Asanoa sp. WMMD1127: one gene and its partner. The protein of the gene in region 2 interacts with the protein of the main gene of each other region in a pairwise test. Links are inferred from orthologs where the notes say so. Each region holds a gene or a part of one and is shown on either strand. Other genes may lie near its edges. The genes, in order: rlmN and ftsZ.

Region 1 (3,296 bases), 3.7 Mb from region 2 along the record:
TCATGCCGGTCAGCACGTCCTCGAAGAAGCGGTCGACCTGCGACGGGTCGTAGCCGCTGCCGAACCTGCGCACCTGGAACGACCGTCGCATCTGGTCGACGCGGGCCAGGTCGCTGCCGGGCGGGCCCATCAGCGGCGGGCCGCCCATGCCGGGCGCGCCCATGCCACCGGCGGGGCCGCCACCCATCGCGAGCCCAGGACCGCCCATGCCGGGACCCCCGGGGCCCATGCCCGGGCCGCCACCCATGCCGGGACCACCGCCGGGTTGCCCCGGACCGCCGCGACCCACGTCGCCCCGCTCGGGCATGCGGATCTCCGCGGTCATGTCCATCCGGCCGCGCCGACCCGGCTGCTCCGGACCGTCGTAGCCGTCGTCACCGGCCGGGAACCCGCGCATACCGGGCGCGCTCGGCCCGCGGGACGGACCACCCATGGGCCCGCCAGGCCCGCCAGGGCCGCCCGGGCCCCCAGGGCCGTCGTATCCGCGCGGCCCGTCGAAGCCACCGTCGAAGCCGCCGCCACCGTCGAAGCCACTGCCGTAGGGCGGCGGCGGACCGGGCCGGGCATAAGGGTCGTCGTTCGGGACCGGCCGCATCGGCAGCGGGCCGCCGCCCATCGTCGTGGCGGCGCTGCGGTCCGGCGGACCGAACGCGCCGGCCGGCGGCGCCGGGATCGGCGGGCCAAGACGGTCGGGCGGACCCATGCGATCGGGCGGGCCGAGACGATCGGGCGGACCCATGCGGTCGGGCGGACCAAGACGGTCGGGCGGGCCCATGCGATCCGGCGGACCCATCCGGTCGGGCAGGCCCATCCGGTCAGGGCCGCCGAAGCGCCCGTTGCGCTCCTCGAGCTCGCCGACCTGGCGCTCGACCCGGTCGAGGTGCAGGTCGACCTGCCACTCGTCATAGCCGCCGAACCGGACCCGGAAGACGACGTCGTGGACCTCCTGGGCGCCGACCGGCGCCCCGATGGGGTCGCCGGCCAGGGTCGCCTCGACGCGGTCGAGGAACGCGTCGACCTCGTCGACCTTGTAGCCGCGACGCAGCGCCCGACGGCGGAATCGTTGACCCTGGCTCGCCACTATGTCTCCTGGTTAGTTCGCTCGGCCGCGGCCCCGAACGCGGTCATGTCGTCACCTCGGCCGCGGCGAGCTGACCGCACGCGCCGTCAATCTCGCGACCTCTGGTGTCACGCACGGTAGTCGACACGCCCGCCGCGCGCAGCCTCCGGACGAACTCGCGTTCGACCGGCTTGGCACTCGCGTCCCACCGACTGCCCGGAGTCGGGTTGAGCGGGATCAGGTTGACGTGCGCGAGCCGCCCCGCCAGCAGGCGACCGAGCAGATCGGCTCGCCAGGGCTGGTCGTTCACGTCCTTGATCATCGCGTATTCGACGGAAACACGGCGCCCCGTGCGATCCGCGTAGTGCCACGCGGCGTCGAGCACCTGGGCCACCTTCCACCGTTGGTTGACCGGCACCAGTTCATCGCGCAGATCATCATCGGGCGCGTGCAGCGACAACGCAAGAGTCACCTGGAGGTCTTCCTCGGCGAGCTTGCGCATCGCCGGGACGAGGCCGACCGTCGAGATCGTGATGTGTCGCTGCGAGAGGCCGAGCCCTTCCGGCGCGGGCGAGGTCAGCCGGCGCACGGCGGCCAGCACCCGGTTGTAGTTGGCCAGCGGCTCGCCCATCCCCATGAACACCACGTGCGAGAGCCGCGCCGGCGATCCCGCGACCGCACCCGACGCCGCCACACCGGCGAGATAGACCGCCTGGTCGACGATCTCCGCGGTGGACAGGTTGCGGGTGAGCCCGGCCTGGCCGGTGGCGCAGAACGGGCACGCCATGCCACAGCCCGCCTGGCTGGAGATGCAGACCGTGACCCGGTCCGGGTAGCCCATCAGCACGCTCTCGACCAGCGAGTTGTCGTGCAGCCGCCACAACGCCTTGCGCGTGGCGCCGTCGTCGCAGGCCATCTCGCGTACCGGCGTCAACAGCCGCGGCAGCAGATCCTCCGCGATCTTCGCCCGACTGGCCGCCGGCAGGTCGGTCATCGCGTCGGGATCACGCACCAGCCGCCCGAAGTAGTGGGTCGACAACTGGCGCGCGCGGAAGCGGGGCTCACCCAGCGCGACCAGAGCGGCTTCGCGCCCGGCGACATCAAGATCGGCAAGGTGGCGCGGCGGCATGGCCGCGCGCCGGGCGGGGGCGGCGTCGGACTGGATGATGGGCAGGCTCGTCATGGCGGCTCAAGTCTCCCACGACTGTTCGATCACCTTCACCTGCCCGGGTGGCCGAACATAGTGCCGAAGATCAAATGCCAATTCATCGACGCACGTTCGTCGTGGGCACGACCGCTCGCTCCCGCGCGCACCGCTCGCTCCGCTTCGCTGCCAGGTCCGCGCGCCGAAAGCTGCCTTATCCGAATGGCTGGAGTGGCCCGCGGTTGTATGAATAGCAAATAGCCCGACAGGCCGGCAGCAACGCACAAAAGGTCCGGCAATCGAACCGATTGGAGAACCGGCGACTCGAAGCGTGCGAAACCACGCCTTCAGCGGACGGGCGCGAAGATCGACAGCAGCAGGTAAGCGGTGGGCACCGCGAACAGGATGGAGTCGAGGCGGTCCATCAGGCCGCCGTGCCCCGGCAGCAGGCGGCTCATGTCCTTGACGCCCAGGTCGCGCTTGAGCATCGACTCGCCTAGGTCGCCGAGCACCGCCGCCACACTGATCGCCGCGCCGATCAGCGCGCCCCACCAGAAGTCGACGCCGAGCAGGAAGTAGCAGCTCAGGGCCGTACCGATCGCGGCCGCGGTCAGCGAACCGCCGAAGCCCTCCCAGGACTTCTTCGGGCTGATCGTCGGCGCCATCGGCCGGCGCCCGAGGAAGACGCCGGCGGCGTAACCGCCGGTGTCGGAGAGCACGACGCCGATGAGCACGACCAGGACCCGGTCGGCGCCGTCCGGCGGAACCGCCAGCAGCGCGGCGAAGCCCGCCAGGAACGGCACGTAGACCGCGATCAGCGCGGACGCGGTCAGGTCGCGTCTGAAGTCCTTGGGGCCGTCGGCAAGCCGCCAGACGGTCGCCGCCAGCAGGGTCGCCACGAGGCCGAGGAGCAGGGCGTCGGCGCCGGCGTACCAGGCCAGGCCGATCATCAGCACCCCGCCCGCGATCAGCGGGATCGTCGGCGGGTGGGCGCGGACCTCACGCAGGGCCCGGCTGACCTCCCAGATGCCGACCGCCACGGCCAGCGCGAGGACGCCGAGGAAGGCGAGCTTGTAGACGTAGAGCGAGACG
Region 2 (3,250 bases):
GCGAGCGGTCGCCGCGGTCGGTGTGCCGGGTGGACCGGGCCCGCGGCACCGCCGGGGCGTCGTCGGCCTCGTCCTCCTCGTCGGCGAACTCCTCGGCGTACCGGCTGGACCGGTAGCGGGACTCGCGGTAGCCGGCATCGCCGGACCGGCTCGTCCCGGACCGACCGTCGTAGCCGTCGTCGTAGCTCCGGTCGTCGTCTTCCTCTTCGACCAACCCGAGCCAGACGCCCGCCTTTCGCAACGCTCCCATGTGCCGCGCCCCTCCGTCCGCCGTGTGGCGCGTGCCCCCCTGCACGAACCACTGTCACGCGCGTGGACTCCGCCTATGCATCGGCACCAAGCCAACCTTCCTTTGCCGTCACCCTCCCAGATGACGGCACGCCCCCCGGCGCTGCGAAGCTCGGCATGGAAAACAACACCGATGTAGTTTGGTGTCCGCCGTCAGGCTACCCCAGGTAGTGACGCTTACCGAGCAACGCGCTACCGATCCGCACATGTGTCGCGCCATGTCTTATGGCGTTTTCCAGGTCATCGGACATTCCCGCCGACAGGACCGTGGCTGTCGGATGATCGACATGGAACGCGGCCGCGATCTCGGCCAGCCGGGCGAACGCCGCGTCCGGCTCGGCGCCCAGCGGCGCCACCGCCATCAGGCCCGCCAGGCGCAGCGCGTCGGCGCCCGCCACCGCCCCGGCGACGCCGGCGAGGCCCCGGTCCGGGTCGGCCGAGTCGGGCAGCGCGCCGCCCCGCTCCGGGTCGCCGTCGAGGCTCACCTGGACCAGGACGTCGAGCACCCGTTCATGCCCCTGGGCGCCACGGTCGAGCGCCGCCGCCAGGCGGACGCTGTCGACGGAGTGGACCACGTCGGCGTACGCGCTGACGGACCTGGCCTTGTTGCGCTGGAGCTGGCCGACGAAGTGCCAGCGCACCCGCCGACCCACCTCGGCCGCCTTGGGCGCCGCCTCCTGGTCCTTGTTCTCCCCGATGTCGGTGACGCCGAGGTCGGCCAGCAGTGCCACGTCGCCGGCCGGGTAGGTCTTGGTGACGGCGACCAGGGTCACGTCGTCGGTACGGCCGGCGGCGGACCGGGCGGCGTCGATCCGGGCACGCACGCGCGCCAGGTTCTCCGCCAGCTCGGCCCGCCGGGTGTCGTCAGCAGCACTCACGTGCTCAGGCTATTAGGAGCCGTGCCAGGCCTCCCGAAGGCGCCTCCGGCGCACGTCAAGACCTAGGAGCCGTTCTTCAGGAAGTCGGGCACATCGACGTCGTCGAACAGCACGCGGCGGGCCGGCTGGGGCGGCGCCACGGGCGGCGGGGTGGTCTCGACCGGCGCCGGGGAGACCGGCTGCGGCTGGACCGCCTTGCGCACCGGCTCGGCGGGCTTGTAGGCGGGCGTGCCGCCGTCGAACCCGGCCGCGATGACGGTGACCCGCACCTCGTCGCCGAGCGCGTCGTCGATGACCGCGCCGAAGATGATGTTGGCGTCGGGGTGGGCCGCGTCGGTGACCAGCTGGGCCGCGTCGTTGATCTCGAACAGGCCGAGGTCGGAGCCGCCGGCGATGGAGAGCAGCACGCCGCGCGCGCCGTCCATGCTCTGCTCGAGCAGCGGACTGGAGATCGCCGCCTCGGCCGCCTCCACCGCGCGGTTGTCGCCGCGGGCGCTGCCGATGCCCATCAGCGCGCTGCCGGCGCCGCTCATCACGCTCTTGACGTCGGCGAAGTCGAGGTTGATCAGACCCGGCGTGGTGATCAGGTCGGTGATGCCCTGGACACCGGAGAGCAGCACCTGGTCGGCCTGGCGGAACGCGTCCATCATGCTGATGCCGCGGTCGCCGAGCGCCAGGAGCCGGTCGTTGGGGATCACGATCAGGGTGTCGCACTGGTTGCGCAGCTCGTCGATGCCGGCCTCGGCCTGCACCTGGCGCCGCTTGCCCTCGAACGAGAACGGCCGGGTGACCACGCCGATGGTCAGCGCGCCGAGCTTGCGGGCGATGTTGGCGACCACCGGCGCGCCGCCGGTGCCCGTGCCGCCGCCCTCGCCGCACGTCACGAAGACCATGTCGGCGCCCTTGAGCACCTCTTCGATCTCGTCGCGGTGGTCCTCGGCGGCGCTCTTGCCGACGTCGGGGTTGGCGCCGGCGCCGAGCCCGCGGGTCAGCTCGCGACCCACGTCGAGCTTGACGTCGGCGTCGCTCATCAGCAGCGCCTGGGCGTCGGTGTTGATGGCGATGAACTCGACGCCCTTGAGGCCGACCTCGATCATCCGGTTGACGGCGTTGACGCCACCGCCACCGATGCCGACGACCTTGATGACCGCCAGGTAGTTGTGCGGAGGTGTCATCGGGGGTGCCTTCCCTTCCCGTGTGCGGCCGGACGCGGCATGCCGCCGCTACGCGAAGGGCAAGGGAGGAAACCCTCACCCTCTACTAGAGGCTTAGAGTTATGTCAACTGCTCGGCCTCTGGGGCAACGTAAGCGGGACACGACCGTGATCCAAGGACCAGCTACGGCGTGTCGCCACGCGGTTCTTCTTCAGCGGATCGTGACGACCTCGGGATCGCTGACGTCGATCGTCTTTCCGTCCCTTTGCAGGAGGGCCGTGGTCACCGTCGCCTTGTCGGCGTTGCGGCTCGCGTCGCCCCACACGACCGTGCGGCCGCCGGAGAGCTTGAGGCTGATCTGCGCCGGCCCGGTCACGCTGACCTCGACCAGCTGGCGGCGCAACGGCGTCGAGAGGGCGGCGATCACCTCGACTGCGCCCCGGGTGCCGTCGACGTTGCCGCGCGGGTCGGCGATCTTCACCAGCGGCAGGTGCGCCGGGCGGCGCTTGAGCTCCTGGAAGGCGACGCCGAACCGGTCGACCACCAGGAACCGTTTGCCCTCCGGCACGACGGCCTCGGGCGTGCGCTCGACCACCACGATGCGCAGCCCGCCCGGCCAGTCACGGGTCACCGTCGCCCGCTCCACCGCCGGCAGCGTGCCGACGCGCGCGCCGATCGCCGCCAGGTCGAGCCGGGCCAGCGGCGCGCCGGACCGGACGGCGGCCGCGGTGCGCACCTGGTCGGGCGTGACGAGCGCGGCGCCGTCGACGGCGACCGTGCGGACGCCCAACAGGCTGGACCCCAGCACCAGCCAGGCCAGCAGCCCCAGCACGGCCAGCGAGGCGAAGCCCACCGCCCAGGGCAGCACGGCCCGCAGCCGCCGGCGGCGGGCCCGTTGCATGAACCGGCGCACCGACGACGGCATCGCGT

What was found.
Region 1: the proteins of ftsZ (region 2) and rlmN interact in binary tests that used the Escherichia coli proteins (3 or more experiments, as listed by UniProt). The link is inferred for Asanoa sp. WMMD1127 from one-to-one orthologs.

What each region holds. Positions count from the first base shown.
Region 1 is NZ_JARUBP010000001.1:3,617,705-3,621,000, reverse strand. What follows is about bases 185-3,169. They hold rlmN (23S rRNA (adenine(2503)-C(2))-methyltransferase RlmN), read right to left. Parts: upstream 2,244-3,169; coding sequence 1,125-2,243; downstream 185-1,124. Other genes in these bases: O7635_RS17250 (phosphatidate cytidylyltransferase), read right to left, coding at 2,552-3,169; O7635_RS17260 (DivIVA domain-containing protein), read right to left, coding at 185-1,081. Outside these bases: more of O7635_RS17260, read right to left, coding at 1-184; more of O7635_RS17250, read right to left, coding at 3,170-3,296.
Region 2 is NZ_JARUBP010000001.1:7,312,055-7,315,304, forward strand. Bases 286-3,224 are described here. They hold ftsZ (cell division protein FtsZ), read right to left. Parts: upstream 2,342-3,224; coding sequence 1,229-2,341; downstream 286-1,228. Other genes in these bases: O7635_RS34930 (YggS family pyridoxal phosphate-dependent enzyme), read right to left, coding at 447-1,166; O7635_RS34940 (FtsQ-type POTRA domain-containing protein), read right to left, coding at 2,532-3,224. Outside these bases: cell division protein SepF, read right to left, coding at 1-250; more of O7635_RS34940, read right to left, coding at 3,225-3,250. UniProt on the Escherichia coli protein: Essential cell division protein that forms a contractile ring structure (Z ring) at the future cell division site. The regulation of the ring assembly controls the timing and the location of cell division.